DNA from 4 places in the Scandinavium sp. M-37 genome. Region 4 is predicted to be linked to each of the others. Evidence: predicted binding sites of a transcription regulator. Region 4 holds the regulator's gene; each other region holds the start of a gene.
What was found. The regulator PurR, encoded in region 4, represses purine synthesis genes. The targets are predictions, from matches to a motif close to CANGCAAACGTTTGCNTG.
Positions count from the first base shown of each region.

Region 1 (4,214 bases), on a different contig from region 4:
GTCGACATCGCCACCAGCCCCACGCAGCTGAACAGTGCCAGCAGGAACAGACCCCAGACCCACCAGGTGGTTACGCTGCGGCGTTTTTCCGGCACGGGTGTGGGCGCGGTAGGAGACGGCATCGGCTGTGAGGTAGCGGCAGATTCAGTGGGGGCGGGCGTTGGGAGAACCGTCGGCGTGACCGGGGTTAATTCTTTCCCTTCTTCCGTACACCACATTACGGTGGCGGTCAGCTTATAGCCGCGCTTGGGCACCGTAACAATGTATTCGGGGCTGCTGTCATCGCCATCTTTGAGCGACTTGCGCAGCTCAGAAATACTCTGGGTCACGACGTGGCTGGTCACCACGTTGCGCGTCCAGACGTTGTCGATAAGCTCATCCCGGCTCAGGACTTCATCGGGATGATGGGCAAAGTAGACCAGAAGATCGATTAAGCGCGGTTCAAGGGTAAGCTGGCGACCCTGACGGCTTATCTGGTTAATGGCAGGCGAAACCAGCCATTCTCCAATGAGGACAACAGGTTGTTGCATAAAAAAGGGGCCCAAATATGACTGCAGGAAAGTCTTAATCATATCATACCCGGGTACCCCCTTTTTTGACCTGCGAAGGGTGAATCCGGGGCTTACAGGACTTTATGCGGGCCGAAGCACTCGTAGTGGATGTTATCTGCGCTAATACCCAACGTCACCAGCTGTTGTGCTGCGAACTGCATAAAGCCCACCGGGCCGCAGAGGTAAAACTGCATCGCCGGATCGCTGAACGAGCCTTCATGAGCCGCTAAATCCATCAGGCCGTGACTGTCGAACACGTCGGCATCCGCTGGCGTGTTGTACCAGACGTGTGACCGGAAGCGCGGCAGCATTGCCCCCAGCGCGGTCACTTCTTGCGCGAAGGCGTGAACCGCGCCATTTTCAGCGGCGTGGAACCAGTTCACCTGCGCCGGGTGTACGCGGTGGGCCAGGGTGTCGAGCATGGCTAACATGGGTGTCTGACCGACCCCGGCGGAAATCAGCGTCACGGGGGTAGTGGCATCGACTGACATAAAGAAATCACCCGCCGGAGCTGCCAGATGCACGGTATCGCCCACGCGCGCCTGATCGTGCAGCCATTCTGAAACCTGACCGCCGTTTTCGCGCTTCACCGCAACACGATAATTTTTGCCGTTCGGCTGGCGGGTGAGGGAGTACTGGCGAATCTCCTGATGGGCGAAACCCTCCGGCTTCAGCCACACGCCGACGTATTGACCCGGCTGATAGTCCGCCACGGCACCGCCGTCAACCGGGGCAAATTCAAAGGCGGTGATCAGCGCGCTTTGCGGCGTCTTGCTGACAATCCGGAACGGACGGGTGCCTGCCCAGCCGCCGTTTTTCGCGGCGTTATCTTTATAGATCTCACCTTCGCGTTGAATAAACACCCCGGCCAGCACGCCGTAGGCTTTCCCCCACGCGTCCAGCACTTCCTGACCCGGGCTGAACAGTTCGTCGAGCGTCGCCAGCAGATGGCCACCGACAATATCGTACTGCTCAGGTTTAATCTGGAAACTGGTGTGCTTCTGGGCAATTTTTTCCACCGCAGGCAGCAGGGCAGGCAGATTTTCAATATTGCTGGCGTAGGCGGCAATGGCGTTGAACAGCGCTTCACGCTGATCGCCGTTGCGCTGGTTGCTCATATTGAAGATCTCTTTCAGCTCCGGGTTATGAGCGAACATTCTTTCGTAAAAGTGGGCGGTGAGTTTTGGGCCAGTTTCGACCAGCAGGGGAATGGTGGCTTTTACCGTGGCGATGGTTTGGGCGTCGAGCATAGCAATGTCCTTTTGAGGTTATTCTTAATAATGCATCTGAAATGCATCTTATAAAAATACCCCTACCCTGTAAAGGGTTCGCTGTCAGGTGAAAAATTTGCATCACAAACCTGAAAAGAAATCCGCTTGAGCAGGGCGAGGCTTTATGGCTCAAACCCTTGCCGGGTGCGTAGGTAATCGTTTGCGTAAAATCGTTTGTCAAGACCTGTTATCACAGAACTTATCAGTTATACTGTTCGCCGTTGCCCAAACGGGCCCCCTTTTTTAGCGGTAAAACTACTGTTAGCTGAGTCAGGAGAAGCGAGATGTTAAAGCGTGAAATGAACATTGCCGATTATGATGCCGAACTGTGGCAGGCTATGGAGCAGGAAAAAGTACGTCAGGAAGAGCACATCGAACTGATCGCCTCCGAAAACTACACCAGCCCGCGTGTGATGCAGGCTCAGGGTTCTCAGTTAACCAACAAGTACGCAGAAGGCTACCCGGGCAAACGCTATTACGGCGGGTGTGAATACGTGGATATCGTTGAACAGCTGGCTATCGATCGTGCCAAAGAGCTGTTCGGCGCCGACTACGCTAACGTCCAGCCGCACTCCGGTTCTCAGGCCAACTTCGCCGTTTATACCGCTCTGCTGCAGCCGGGTGATACCGTGCTGGGTATGAACCTGGCGCAGGGTGGTCACCTGACGCACGGTTCCCCGGTTAACTTCTCCGGCAAGCTGTACAACATCATCCCTTACGGTATTGATGAGTCCGGTAAAATTGACTATGAAGACATGGCCAAGCAGGCGCAGACCCACAAACCGAAGATGATCATCGGTGGCTTCTCTGCCTATTCCGGCGTGGTTGACTGGGCTAAAATGCGTGAAATCGCTGACAGCATCGGCGCCTACCTGTTCGTCGACATGGCGCACGTGGCGGGTCTGATTGCCGCTGGCGTTTACCCTAACCCGGTTCCACATGCTCACGTTGTCACCACCACCACTCACAAAACCCTGGCAGGCCCACGTGGCGGTCTGATTCTGGCCAAAGGTGGCGATGAAGATCTGTATAAAAAGCTGAACTCTGCCGTGTTCCCAAGCGCGCAGGGCGGTCCACTGATGCACGTTATCGCGGCGAAAGCGGTCGCGCTGAAAGAAGCGATGGAGCCAGAGTTCAAGGTTTACCAGCAGCAGGTTGCTAAAAACGCCAAAGCGATGGTGGCCGTGTTCCTGGATCGCGGCTTTAAAGTGGTCTCCGGCGGCACTGAGAACCATCTGTTCTTACTCGATCTGGTCGATAAAAACCTGACCGGTAAAGAAGCTGACGCAGCCCTTGGCCGTGCCAACATTACCGTTAACAAAAACAGCGTACCAAACGATCCGAAGAGCCCGTTCGTGACCTCCGGGATCCGCATCGGTTCCCCGGCAATCACCCGTCGCGGTTTCAAAGAAGCCGAAGCGAAAGAGCTGGCTGGCTGGATGTGTGACGTGCTGGACAATATCAATGACGAAGCGGTTATTGAGCGCGTCAAAGGTAAAGTGCTGGATATCTGCGCCCGTTTCCCGGTTTACGCGTAACGTTCCTGTACTGAATTTGTCAGTTGATTCAAAGCCCACCTTGCGTGGGCTTTGTTGTTTTCAGCGCTATTGGTCCCGCATGATGGCCGCACACTTCTGCGCAATGGTCGTGGTGTCGCCGCTTTGTTGCGCCTGTCGGCACTCGTCCATCGGCGACATAGGGGGCGGCGTGCTGCCGCTCTGGGCGGCGCATCCCGCTAATAACATTCCACACACGATCGCTACAGCTTTGAACATGATTTCATTCCTCATTTGACGAGTGCACTGCTATAGAGCGCAAATAGGAGATCCTGGCCGGTATCGGTCTGCCAGCTTTTCCCGAGGTCGACAGAATGGCGAAGTTCGCCGTTTGGGTAAGGATTATTTGTGCTGACTGCGATAGCGTAGCTGTTTTTTCCCGAAAGCTGTGAGGTCGATCCTTCTGAACTGAAGATCAGGGCATAGCGTTTCGCGGTATCCAGCCCGGTCAGGCGCGGGAACAGGGAATAGATCGCCGGGCGAGAAGGGAGATTAAACGGCGGCAGCGCAGCGGTAAACAGCGTTTGAGCAGGCTGGCCACTGGCATCTAACACCACCAGGCGTAAACGCAAATTATCCCCCGGCACAGCATCGACATAGCGTTCAGACAGCCAGAAATCGAGCTTAGGTAAATCCGGCTGCGTTAGGGTGAAGGTCTGCATCAACTGCTGTTCTCCCTGCAAATCGCTACGCGGGTGGTGGGGGGCAATACTCTCCTGAACCACCCGCATCGGCGGGATTGTCGTAGCCTGCGAATAAGTCTCAATGGTGGGCACTTTGACTTCACCGTCGTGGTATTCAAACTGAACCCGTAAACGGCGGGTCGTGACTTCCGG
Region 1 covers NZ_JBIGIN010000010.1:92,750-96,963, reverse strand. The annotation lists gene cadC (lysine decarboxylation/transport transcriptional activator CadC) at 1-530, opposite strand, end outside; gene hmpA (NO-inducible flavohemoprotein) at 623-1,801, opposite strand; gene glyA (serine hydroxymethyltransferase) at 2,107-3,360, shown strand; gene ACG0Z5_RS09685 (hypothetical protein) at 3,609-4,214, opposite strand, start outside.
Region 1: the regulator PurR is predicted to act here: its motif matches at 1,972-1,989, upstream of glyA (serine hydroxymethyltransferase).

Region 2 (4,214 bases), on a different contig from region 4:
GGGGGCGATTTTTTTCGCTGCTGATGATGCAAGACAGCGCCGGGGCGGTGATCGGTGCCCTGCTCGGCAGTTGGCTGCTGCAATATGATTTCCGTCTGGTGTGCAGCGTGGGCGCGGTGCTGTTTATTTTTTGTGCCGCGTTTAACGCCTGGTATCTCCCGGCGTGGAAACTCTCGACGGTCAAAACGCCGGTGCGCGAAGGCCTTTCGCGGGTGCTGAGTGACAAACGTTTTGTCACTTATGTGCTGACCCTGACCGGGTACTACATGCTGGCGGTGCAGGTGATGCTGATGTTGCCTATCATGGTAAATGATATCGCGGGCACGCCTGCGGCGGTGAAATGGATGTACGCCATTGAAGCCACGCTGTCGTTATCGCTGCTCTACCCTATCGCTCGCTGGAGCGAGAAACGCTTCCGTCTCGAGCACCGTCTGATGGCCGGGTTGCTGATCATGACCGTGGCGATGCTGCCGATCGGGCTTTCTGCCAATCTTCAACAGCTGTTCACCCTGATTTGCGTGTTCTATATCGGCTCTATTATCGCTGAACCGGCGCGTGAAACCCTGAGCGCCCAGCTGGCGGATCCACGGGCGCGTGGCAGCTATATGGGCTTCAGCCGTTTGGGGTTAGCCTTTGGTGGTGCCCTGGGTTATGCCGGGGGTGGCTGGCTGTTTGATGCGGGCAAAGCCATTAACCAGCCCGAGCTGCCGTGGGCGATGCTCGGCGTCATTGGTTTCATCACCTTCCTGGCGCTGTGGTGGCAATTCAGTACCAAACGCGCCACCACCGGGATGGTTGAACCCGGGGCCTGATGTTAACAGTGGTAACAATTCAGCGGATTCTGCTGGTGCGCATTAGGCTGACAGGGCATGCTGCTTTGTGTCAGGATGAGACAAAGACGTCATGTTGAGGAACCCCATGAAAAAGTTGTTGATGGTCGCCGCGCTGATTGTGAGCGGCCTGGTGGTAGGCTGTAATCAGCTAACGCAGTACACCGTGAGTGAGCAAGAGATTAACCAGGCCCTGCAAAAGCGGAACAATTTCTCCAAAGATATTGGCCTGCCGGGCGTGGCGGATGCACATATTGTGCTGACTAATCTCTCCAGCGCCATTGGTCGTGAAGAGCCGAACAAAATCACGCTTAACGGGGTCGCGAATCTGGATATGACCTCGCTATTTGGTAATCAGAAAGCGACCATTAACCTGAAACTGAAAGCGCTGCCGGTGTTCAATAAAGAGAAAGGGGCGATTTTCCTGCAGGAAATGGAAGTGGTGGATGCCAAAGTCCAGCCGGAGAAAATGCAGTCGGTGGTGCAAACCATGATGCCCTATCTGAACCAGTCGCTGCGCAGCTACTTCAACACGCAGCCTGCCTACGTTCTGCGTGAAGATGCCAGCGAAGGTGAGGCTCTGGCGAAGAAATACGCGAAAGGAATTGAGGTTAAGCCTGGCGAAATCATCATCCCGCTGACCAATTAATCACACTGTTTTAGAAACGGGCACTTCGGTGCCCGTTTTTTTTCACGGAAAGGAGTGCAAAGGAAAACGATTCCGTTTAACCTTAGCTCCCGGCAAAAATAGCCTTCTCAACCAGCCGGAGCCTTCCATGACAGCACAATCCCAGCGACTGAAAATCCGCCGTCCCGACGACTGGCATATCCATCTGCGTGATGGCGATATGCTCAAAACCGTCGTGCCCTATACCAGTGAAGTGTATGGCCGGGCGATTGTGATGCCAAACCTGGTGCCGCCTATCACCACGGTTGACGCGGCGATAAGCTACCGTCAGCGCATTCTTGACGCCGTTCCGGCGGGCCACGATTTTACCCCACTGATGACCTGCTATTTAACCGACACGCTCGACCCGAACGAGCTGGAGCGCGGGTTTAACGAAGGCGTGTTTACCGCGGCTAAACTCTATCCGGCCAATGCCACCACTAACTCCAGCCACGGCGTGACCAGCATTGATGCCATTATGCCGGTGCTGGAACGGATGCAGAAGCTGGGGATGCCGCTGCTGGTTCATGGCGAAGTGACACACGCGGATATTGACATTTTCGACCGGGAAGCACGCTTCATTGAAACGGTGATGGAGCCGATGCGTCAGCGTCTGCCGGGTCTAAAAGTGGTGTTCGAACATATCACCACCAAAGATGCCGCCGAGTACGTCCGCGACGGAAACGAACTGCTGGCCGCGACCATCACCCCTCAACACCTGATGTTTAACCGTAACCACATGCTGGTCGGCGGCGTGCGCCCTCACCTGTACTGCCTGCCGATTTTGAAGCGCAACGTTCACCAGCAGGCGCTGCGTGAACTGGTCGCCAGCGGCTTTGAGCGTGCGTTCCTCGGGACCGACTCCGCGCCGCACGCCCGTCATCGCAAAGAAGCCAGCTGCGGCTGTGCGGGCTGTTTTAACGCCCCTACGGCGTTGGGGAGCTATGCGACCGTGTTCGAAGAGATGAACGCCTTGCAACACTTTGAAGCGTTCTGCTCGCTGAACGGCCCGCGTTTCTATGGCCTGCCGGTGAATGAAAGCGTTATCGAACTGGAGCGCACTGAAAGCCAGGTGGTCGAGAGTATCGCCCTGACCGATGACACGCTGATCCCGTTCCTGGCGGGTGAAACCGTGCGCTGGAGCGTCAAAGGCTAAATAAGTACCTGTCCCCTGTTGTAAAATGCATAAAGTGACTGTATAAATATCCAGTATATTCAACAGGGGGCAAATTATGCGTATTGAAGTGACCATTGCCAAAACGACTGTCCTACCCGCTGGCGCTATTGATGCGCTAACTACCGAGCTTTCTCGCCGTATTCACGACCAGTTTCCTGACCAAAACGGCCAGGTCAGCGTGCGCTATGCCGCAGGCAATAATCTTACCGTTCTTGGCGGTGCCAAAGAAGACAAAGACCGCATCAGCGAAATCCTTCAGGAAACCTGGGAAAGCGCAGACGACTGGTTTAACCCTGCATAGAGCAGGTTATCTGATTAAAAAACGCTCCATCATTATGTAATCTTTTGCCGGGTCGCCCCGGCTTTTTTATTCCTTTTCTGCGCCTTTTTTGCTCTTTTTCTTATTGCATCGCTGTGCGATTAAAAAATAACGAACTAAATGCCGTTTTATTGTTCAAAAAAACGGATGAGGAGGAAAAAGAGGTTGCGGGTTACCTAAAAATTCGAATATTTTCTTAGTTGTTGATATAATTAGTTTGCTTCAGAAAACACGCATTGAACCTCGAACCAGTGTCTTTTAACACGTTAATAAGGGGTTATGATGGAAAAGAATAATGAAGTCATCCAGACCCATCCCCTCATCGGATGGGACATCAGTACCGTAGACAGCTACGACGCGCTGATGCTGCGCCTGCACTACCAGAACCCCACACAATCGAGTCAGCACGAAGCAGAAATCGGTCAAACGCTATGGTTAACGACCGATGTCGCCCGCCAGTTTATTTCTATTTTAGAAGCGGGCATCGCCAAAATTGAATCCGGCGATTACCAGGAAAACGAGTATCGAAGGCATTAGCGCTTAATGCTGAAAATTCACTCAACAGGCACCCATCGGGTGCCTTATTATTTTGCCTTGTCAGACAGAAACAGATTAATTACCCTGCTAATAAAGAAGATGCCCAGGACATACGCATGAACTATGACTTAATTATTATCGGCAGCGGGTCTGTCGGCGCTGCCGCCGGTTATTATGCCTCCCGCGCCGGGCTTTCAGTCCTGATGACCGATGCGCACTTGCCCCCGCACGCCGAAGGCAGCCATCACGGTGATACCCGCCTGATTCGCCATGCCTATGGTGAAGGTGAAAAATACGTCCCAATGGTTCTACGCGCGCAAACGCTGTGGGATGAGCTGGCCCAGCTCAGCGGGGAAGAGATCTTCGAGCAAACCGGGGTGATTAATCTCGGCCCCGCCCATTCATCGTTCCTGGCGAACGTCGCTCAAAGCGCGGAACAGTTTGGCCTGAACGTTGAAAAACTCGACGCCCAGACGCTGATGGCCCGCTGGCCTGAAATTCGCGTCCCCGACGACTACATCGGCCTCTTTGAACCGGCATCGGGCGTGCTGCGCAGCGAACGCGCCGTCAAAGCGTGGGTTGAACTGGCCCGCGAAGCCGGTTGCGCGCAGTTGTTTAACTGCCCGGTCAACGCCGTGCATCATCACGCCGAGGGCGTGACTATCGACACCGCCGACGGCAGCT
Region 2 covers NZ_JBIGIN010000008.1:128,473-132,686, forward strand. The annotation lists gene mdtH (multidrug efflux MFS transporter MdtH) at 1-812, shown strand, start outside; gene ACG0Z5_RS08685 (lipoprotein) at 919-1,479, shown strand; gene pyrC (dihydroorotase) at 1,607-2,653, shown strand; gene dinI (DNA damage-inducible protein I) at 2,730-2,975, shown strand; gene bssS (biofilm formation regulator BssS) at 3,276-3,530, shown strand; gene solA (N-methyl-L-tryptophan oxidase) at 3,647-4,214, shown strand, end outside.
Region 2: the regulator PurR is predicted to act here: its motif matches at 1,539-1,556, upstream of pyrC (dihydroorotase).

Region 3 (4,214 bases), on a different contig from region 4:
GCAATGCGACTGGGGTGTTTATCTCTCCGGCTTCTGGCGCACGCGTTATCAATAATGCCAATGAACTGGCGCATTATGAATACGGGGCCAATCTGGCGTCGACGGCTATTCTCCGCGCACTGAATGCCGTTGCGCCGGGCAAAACGGAAAAGCAGATTGCCAGCCTGCTGGCGGCCGACGGTCAGCCGAATAACGTGGTGATGATTGCCGCCACCGGGGAGCGTTTCGCCCATGCGAATCTTTACCCCGGAGATAAAACGGTGCAGCTGGGGGATAAATTTTCACTGACCACCAGTTATAAAGGTGGGCTGAGCAGCCGGGGCGCTTACGTGGTTGAATCTGCGGCACAGTTACCCGACGCGGTCAGCGATTATCTTGAGATAGTGGCTATTCCCTATTTTCGAGCGGTGGTGGCGTGGCTGGAAAACATTCGCCCGGGAATGACCGGCGGCGAGCTGTATCAGCTAATCGAAAATGTGTTACCGAAGGTGGACTATCACTGGCATCTGAATCCGGGGCATCTGGTGGCGGATGAAGAGTGGCTGTGCTCCCCGGTGTCAGCCGATTCCGCTATCCCACTTGCCAGCGGGATGCTGCTGCAAATTGATATCATTCCTTCCCGACCCGGCTACGGTGGAGCGAGCATCGAAGATACGGTAGCGCTGGCGGATGAGGCGTTGCGAGCACAACTTGCTGCTGATTATCCGCAACTGTGGGCACGAGTTCAGGCGAGAAGGGCGTTTATTGAACGTGAAGTGGGCATTCGCTTGCCGGAATGCGTGCTGCCGTTTTCCAATACCGTGGGATATCTGCGGCCTTGGCTGCTGGACCCCACTCGGGCGCTCAGCTGTATGTAACGCCCGGTGGCGCTAACGGCTTACCGGGTCTACAACGGGGCCTATGGCAGAGCATAAACTCGAACGTAGGCCCGGCAAGCAAGCGCTGCCGGGCTTTCAGCATCAGAAGTTGTAACCCACAACCAGATAACCACCCCAGCCAGTAGAACGAACGCTGAAGTCGCCGTCGCCGAAGTTCAGGCTTGCGTCGTCATTCCACTGGCCACCGTTGTGCCAGTAACGTGCGACTACCGAGTAGTGCCAGTGATCGTAGTTCAGCGCCAGGATGTGGCTGGACGCGATGGAGTTATTGGTACGCGCTTTCTTACCATTCAGGTCGCGGAAATCTTCGTTGCCGAGATCTGAACCCCAGTCAAAGTTGGTGAAGCCGATATAGCTCAGCTGGCCGCCCCACAGTTGGGTGATCGGCACAAAGTATTTCACCTTGAAGCGGTAACCGTCCCACTCGTTTTCGTTCGCAGCACCGTAGTTCTGCCACTGGTATTTGGCATACACGTTCAGAGACAGACTCATCGGCAGACCGGTATCAATATCGGTACCCAGACCCATGTACCAGGTGCTTTGCTTGCTGGCATCGTTGCCGTGCGCGCCCATGTCATAGATGTAGTTGTTCGCGAAGTACCACTCTTTGAACGGACCGAAGGCCAGGCTGGTGCCGGTCAGCTTATCAATGGAAAAACGTGGCTCAATTTCCATAAACATGCGTGAACCGTCATCCCAGATACCGGTGTCGTTACCATTACCCGCACCGAAGGTTTTTGGGATATCGATATAGCCGTAGAAGTCGAACCAATCTTTCTTGGCAAACGCTTCATATTCCAGGTAAACGTCATTATTGATTTTCGGTCCAAAACGGGTGTGGTAGCTGCCTACCACGTTGACGCTCTGGTGCCACCAGTCAGAGACATACTCTGGTTTGCTGTTGTTTTCAGCTGCACCTGCCGTGAAAGACGTGGAAAGCGCGAGCACTGCACCGGCTGCAAGTAATGTTTTTTTCATAATAATGCCACTTTTTGAAATCCCTTTCGGGGAGTGAAAAAAAACGCTGGGGCGTTTCTAAATGTAACTGTTTTCTGCGAGGCCTATTATAAGAATCATTGCTCACAAAAATATGTGGTGTTTCACAATTCTCTCAAGTACGTAATCGATTGCGTTCACGTTTGCGTACTTTGACGGCGGGAATTGTACGGATTATCGCGGATGTTTCCAGGGTTTTCTGAAAAACAGAAAGGATTGCTGCCGGTGTCGAAGGGTGAGTAAAGAAGAAGAAAGAACCGGATAACAGACGCTATCCGGCCACAATGGGTTACGGCGTATTCACAGGCTGAATGTCATGGACGCGAACAAAGACCGGTTGTTTCGGATCGCTGCCGCTCAACTGAAGCGGAATATCCACATCGCTCGGGGCAAGAAGGCTGGCCGGGGCATTAATCAGCTGATTTTTGACGTTCACTTCCTGATAGCTGTCGGTAGTGCCCTGAATCAGACCCCATTCTACGGTGCCACTAAACGCCGGGAGCGGATCGTTCGATTCGCCTTGAATACGCAGCGTAGCACGCATGCCGTCAGCATTTTGCGCGATATTCATCAGCGACATCCGCAGGGTGCCAATCTGGCTTTCCAGTCGCGCCGGAGTATTGGAGCCCGGTAACAGGTAAACGCCGCTGGCCGATTTGGCATTCAGTGCGTTTTGCTGGGTAATTTTTACCGTTTCCTGATTAAGCTTGGTCATATCCTGATTCAGCGCGCTGACGCTCTGCTGCATCTGGTGAACTTCTCGCTGCTGTGCACAGGCGCTCAGGGTAAACAGGCTTCCCAGCGCCAGAAGTCGAAGTAAACGTCGTGTCATCGTTAGGGTTCCTTACGGTATTCTGTCGAGAGTAATGGTAGCAGTATCGTTCGGGTTGCCATCGGGGCTTTGTCTCAAAATGACGCAGCCGGGTGGCTCGTGGTAAAATAGGAAAATGTGATTATTCATCGTCAGGACGCGCCATGCATTGCCCATTTTGTTTAGCCGTAGATACCAAAGTGATCGACTCCCGTCTGGTCGGGGAAGGCTCCTCTGTACGCCGCCGCCGTCAGTGCCTGGTGTGTAACGAACGTTTTACCACTTTTGAAGTGGCAGAACTGGTGATGCCGCGGGTGGTGAAAAGCAACGATGTCCGCGAACCTTTTAATGAAGACAAATTGCGCAGCGGTTTACAGAAAGCGCTGGAAAAGCGCCCGGTCAGTTCTGATGACGTCGAAATGGCGGTGAATCATATTAAATCGCAGCTGCGCGCTACCGGCGAACGCGAAGTGCCGAGCAAACAAATTGGCAACCTGGTGATGGAGCAGCTCAAAAAACTCGATAAAGTGGCCTATATCCGCTTTGCTTCCGTCTATCGCAGCTTCGAAGACATTAAAGAGTTTGGCGAAGAAATCGCCCGCTTACAGGACTGATCGATGCACGACGAAATGTACATGGCGCGCGCGCTAAAACTGGCGGCTGAGGGGCGGTTTACCACCCATCCGAATCCGCGCGTCGGCTGCGTGATTGTGAAAGACGGCGAAATCGTCGGGGAAGGCGCCCATTACCGCGCCGGGGAACCGCACGCCGAAGTCCACGCCTTGCGCATGGCGGGCGAGAAAGCCAAAGGGGCGACCGCCTATGTCACCCTCGAACCCTGCAGCCATCATGGGCGCACTCCGCCGTGCTGCGAAGCGCTGATTACTGCAGGCATCAGCCGGGTGGTCGCTGCCATGCAGGACCCGAATCCGCAGGTGGCGGGGCGCGGGCTGTATCGTCTGCAACAGGAAGGCATCGAGGTCAGCCACGGGCTGATGATGAGTGAAGCGGAAGCCCTGAATAAAGGCTTCCTCAAGCGGATGCGCACTGGTTTTCCTTATATTCAGCTTAAACTGGGTGCATCGCTGGATGGCCGCACGGCAATGGCCAGTGGTGAAAGCCAGTGGATTACTTCCCCGCAGGCACGCCGCGATGTGCAGCGTTTACGTGCGGAAAGCCACGCAATTTTGACCACCGACGCGACGGTGCTGGCTGATAATCCGGCCCTGACGGTGCGTTGGGACGAACTCAATGCCGAGGTGCAGACGCGCTATCCGCAGGAAAATCTGCGCCAGCCGATCCGCATCGTTATCGACCGGCAAAACCGCGTCACCCCTGAGCACCGCATCGTGCAGCAGCCGGGTGAAACCTGGTTTGCGCGCTGCGAAGAAGACGCCCGTGCATGGCCGGAAAACGTCCGCAGTCTGCAAATTCCCGCGCATAACGGTCATCTCGATTTAGTCCTGCTGATGATGCAGTTGGGCAAACAGCAGATTAACAGCCTGTGGGTGGAGGCCGGTCCAACGTTG
Region 3 covers NZ_JBIGIN010000014.1:46,119-50,332, forward strand. The annotation lists gene ACG0Z5_RS11980 (M24 family metallopeptidase) at 1-857, shown strand, start outside; gene ACG0Z5_RS11985 (nucleoside-specific channel-forming protein Tsx) at 960-1,856, opposite strand; gene ACG0Z5_RS11990 (DUF3251 domain-containing protein) at 2,164-2,706, opposite strand; gene nrdR (transcriptional regulator NrdR) at 2,850-3,299, shown strand; gene ribD (bifunctional diaminohydroxyphosphoribosylaminopyrimidine deaminase/5-amino-6-(5-phosphoribosylamino)uracil reductase RibD) at 3,303-4,214, shown strand, end outside.
Region 3: the regulator PurR is predicted to act here: its motif matches at 1,995-2,012, upstream of ACG0Z5_RS11985 (nucleoside-specific channel-forming protein Tsx).

Region 4 (4,214 bases):
GCGGGTAGACCTCTCCCGCCGGGCATATTCTTAATGGCTTGAAAACGCTTCTTCCGGTTGACGACGCCCACTAAACAGCACCACCAACAGGGCGATACCGGCAATAATCGCGCCCATCACCGGCACAAAGCTGTAGCCGAGACCGCCGGAAATTACCGCCCCGCCCGCGGCCGCGCCCAGCGCATTCCCCAGATTGAACGCCCCGATATTCACCGATGACGACAGGCCAGGCGCTTCATGGGCCACGCGCATAACGCGCATTTGCAACGGAGGCACCACCGCGAAGGTCGCGGCACCCCAGACAACCATGCTCACGGCCGCGCCAATTTCGCTCTGCGCCAGCCATGGAATCGACACCATGATAACAATCAGCAGCAACAAGAAGCCTTTCAGCGTGCCGGTCACCGAACGGTCGGCAAACTTGCCGCCCAGATAGTTACCCAGCGAGAAACCAACCCCAATCAATACCAGCATCGCGGTAATAAACAGCGGAGATGCCGACGTCAGGGTATGCAGCACTGGCGAAATGTAGGTGTACAGGGTGAACATCGCGCCTGCGCCGAGCACGGTGGTCAACAGGGCCGTCAGCACCTGTGGACGCATCAGCACCGACAGTTCCTGTTTCACATTCGGGCGTTCACCGCTGCTACCTTTTGGCAGTGAGAACCACAGACTGAGCATCGCCACCAGGCCCAGACCAGCCGTTGCCAGGAACGACATCCGCCAGCCGATGGTTTCCCCGAGCCAGGTTGCCGCCGGAACCCCGCCGATGTTGGCGACAGTCAACCCCATAAACATGGTTGCCACCGCGCTAGCCTGTTTGTGTTTCGGCACAACGCTGGCGGCCACTACCGAGCCAAGTCCAAAGAATGCCCCGTGGTTCAGGCTGGTAATAATGCGCGACAGCAGCAGCGTGGTGTAATCCGGCGCGATAGCCGAGAGCACATTACCGAGAGTGAAAATCGCCATCAGGAAAATAAGCGCATTACGCCGTGCGCGATGGGAGAGCAGCAGCGTCATCAGCGGTGCACCGACCATCACACCAATGGCATAAGCACTGATCAGCATTCCCGCCACGGGAATAGAGACATCGACGCCTTTGGCAATCACCGGCAGCAGGCCCATCGGCGAAAACTCCGTGGTGCCTATGGCAAACGCCCCTATCGCTAAGGCCAGCAGGGGAAAATTGATTTTCATGTAACGACTCCGGTCAGCCATCCTCCAGGAAGGGAGATGGTGCAAAAACAGAAGTCAAAAGCATGACATCAATCACAAAAAAACAGAAGTAAACAAAATGGCAAAAGTTTTTTGCGAATTTGATAACAATCAGAAGGGATATGTGAAGGAGGAAGAGGTCTCTCCCTCCGGGTAAATCAGTGCAGTACGGCGGTCAGCCCGGCGGCCACGATCACGGCCAGAGCAATTACGGTCGTCATTAAAGAGAGCTTCAGGTCGGTACTCATCAATTTTTCTCCTTTTAATCCCCACAACAAAAGTGAGCCTGCTCATTTTTGCACAATCATACGCAAAAATCTCGCAGGTTTTCGGCGCATAACGATTTTTCTCTTTCCCTTTCCGTAAGAATCAGACAAAATTCCACGCTAATTTAAAAGCGTAGCAGCCATTGACCCCCTCCCGTCGTTCTGTGTCGTTTCCCGGCGTACCGCAATTCAAATGAATTGTATCCAGGGTGTGTAAAGGCAAACGTTTTCGTGTCGATAATCAGGCGTAAGGAAAGGGTCTGGAGTGAGAACGAATGGCAACAATTAAAGATGTAGCGAAACGCGCAAACGTTTCCACTACAACTGTATCACATGTAATTAACAAGACTCGCTTCGTAGCGGAAGAAACCCGCAACGCGGTATGGGCAGCCATCAAAGAGCTGCACTACTCGCCAAGCGCCGTGGCGCGCAGCCTGAAGGTCAATCACACCAAGACTATTGGCCTGCTGGCGACCAGCAGCGAAGCCGCTTATTTTGCCGAGATCATTGAAGCCGTTGAGAAAAGCTGCTTCGAAAAAGGCTATACCCTGATTCTGGGTAACGCCTGGAATAACCTCGAAAAGCAGCAGGCGTATCTGTCGATGATGGCGCAAAAACGCGTCGATGGTCTGCTGGTGATGTGTTCTGAGTACCCGCAGTCGGTACTCGACATGCTGGAAGAGTATCGCCACATTCCGATGGTGGTAATGGACTGGGGAGAATCAAAAGCCGATTTTACCGACTCCGTGATTGATAACGCTTTCCAGGGCGGCTATCTGGCCGGACGTTATCTGGTCGAACGCGGTCACCGAGAAATTGGGGCGATCCCTGGCCCAATGGAGCGCAACACCGGGGCGGGTCGTCTGGCGGGCTTTATGAAAGCGATGGAAGAAGCGCAGATTAACGTGCCTGAAAACTGGATCGTGCAGGGCGACTTCGAGCCGGAATCTGGTTATCGCGCAATGCAGCAGATCCTTGCGCAACAGCCGCGCCCTACCGCCGTCTTCTGCGGCGGCGACATCATGGCGATGGGTGCCTTGTGTGCCGCTGACGAGATGGGTTTACGCGTGCCGCAAGATATCTCCGTTATCGGTTACGACAATGTGCGCAACGCCCGGTTCTTTACCCCAGCGTTAACCACCATTCACCAGCCAAAAGATTCGCTGGGCGAAGCCGCTTTCGACATGCTGCTCGACAGGATCGTCAACAAACGTGAAGAGTCGCAGTCGATTGAGGTGCATCCGCGTCTGATCGAACGCCGCTCGGTGGCCGACGGTCCGTTCCGCGACTATCGCCGCTAATCACCTCTCAGGGGCCGGTTATTCCGGCTCCTGCAACCACTCTTTATTCAGCGTTTCGCTGTCCCCCAGATAGTCCAGCAGCCAGCTTAACGCTGGTGACATATCATTTTGTTGCCAGGTCAGGCAACACGCCGCATCCGGGAACGGATTTTCCAGTTCCAGCGCCACCCACTCACCGCTATCGATGTACGGTCGGGCAAAGTGCGTAGGCACCATTCCGGCGCATAAACCGGCAGATAAACAGGTCGCGGACGACTCCCAGTCCGGCACGACAATCCGTTTCTGGTTATCCAGCAGCCAGGTGATGCGTTTGGGCAATGAGCGTGAGGTGTCTTCGCGCACCAATGATGGCCAGGTGCGCAACACGTCATCACTCAGCGGACCGCGCATTTGCGCCAGCGGATGTCGGCTGGAGACCACACAGTTCCAGCTCAGCATTCCCATATCGCGAAACGCGTAACGTCCCCCGACCGGGATCGCCTGTGTGGCACCAATCGCCAGTTCGACACGCCCGTCGGATAACGCATCCCACACGCCGTTGAACACTTCCTGGAACACGCACAGTTCGACGTCCTGAAAGTGGCGATAAAAATCGACAATCAATTGCCGGGTGCGCTCCGGTCGAACAATGTTATCCACGGCAATCGCCAGACTGCCGCGCCAGCCGTTGGCAATTTGCTGGCACTGCTGGCGGGTGATCTGCATTTTTTTGATAACAGATCGCCCCTCCTTCAAAAACCACGCCCCCGCGGGCGTTAATTCGACGTCGCGATGCCGTCGTTCAAACAGTGGAACCGCCAGCCACTCCTCCAGCTGACGGACGGTATAACTGACCGCAGAAGGCACACGGTGCAACTCCTGCGCGGCGGAGGTGAAGCTGCCGTTACGCGCCACGGCGTCCACGACTTCAAGCGAATATTCTGACCACATAGGCTGCCTACAAAAAATTTGATTCCATCAGCCAAATATTAGCGTTTCACAAGCGAAGTTGCACTCCCTACACTCTGCTGCCATGTACACCTGCGACGAGAAATAAAATGAACAAGCTTCCTGGTAAAGGATTTTTATGCTGGCTAGCGGGCCTGAGCGTGCTCGGTTTTCTGGCGACCGATATGTATTTGCCCGCTTTTGCGGTAATTCAGAATGACTTACAGACACCGGCGGCAGCCGTTAGCGCCAGCCTGAGCCTGTTCCTGGCCGGATTCGCGTTTGCCCAGCTGCTGTGGGGACCGTTGTCCGACCGATATGGTCGGAAACCCATTCTGCTGACCGGGCTGGCCATTTTTGCCATCGGCTGTATCGGCATGCTGTGGGTAAGGGACGCCACCACGCTGCTGGTGCTGCGCTTTATTCAGGCCTTCGGCGTGTGTGCCGCTGCCGTCACCTGGCAGGCGATGGTGACCGATTACTATCCGGCGGAGCGCACTAACCG
Region 4 covers NZ_JBIGIN010000001.1:16,740-20,953, reverse strand. The annotation lists gene ACG0Z5_RS00115 (MFS transporter) at 31-1,197, opposite strand; gene ACG0Z5_RS00110 (YnhF family membrane protein) at 1,374-1,463, opposite strand; gene purR (HTH-type transcriptional repressor PurR) at 1,757-2,782, shown strand; gene punR (DNA-binding transcriptional activator PunR) at 2,801-3,712, opposite strand; gene punC (purine nucleoside transporter PunC) at 3,820-4,214, shown strand, end outside.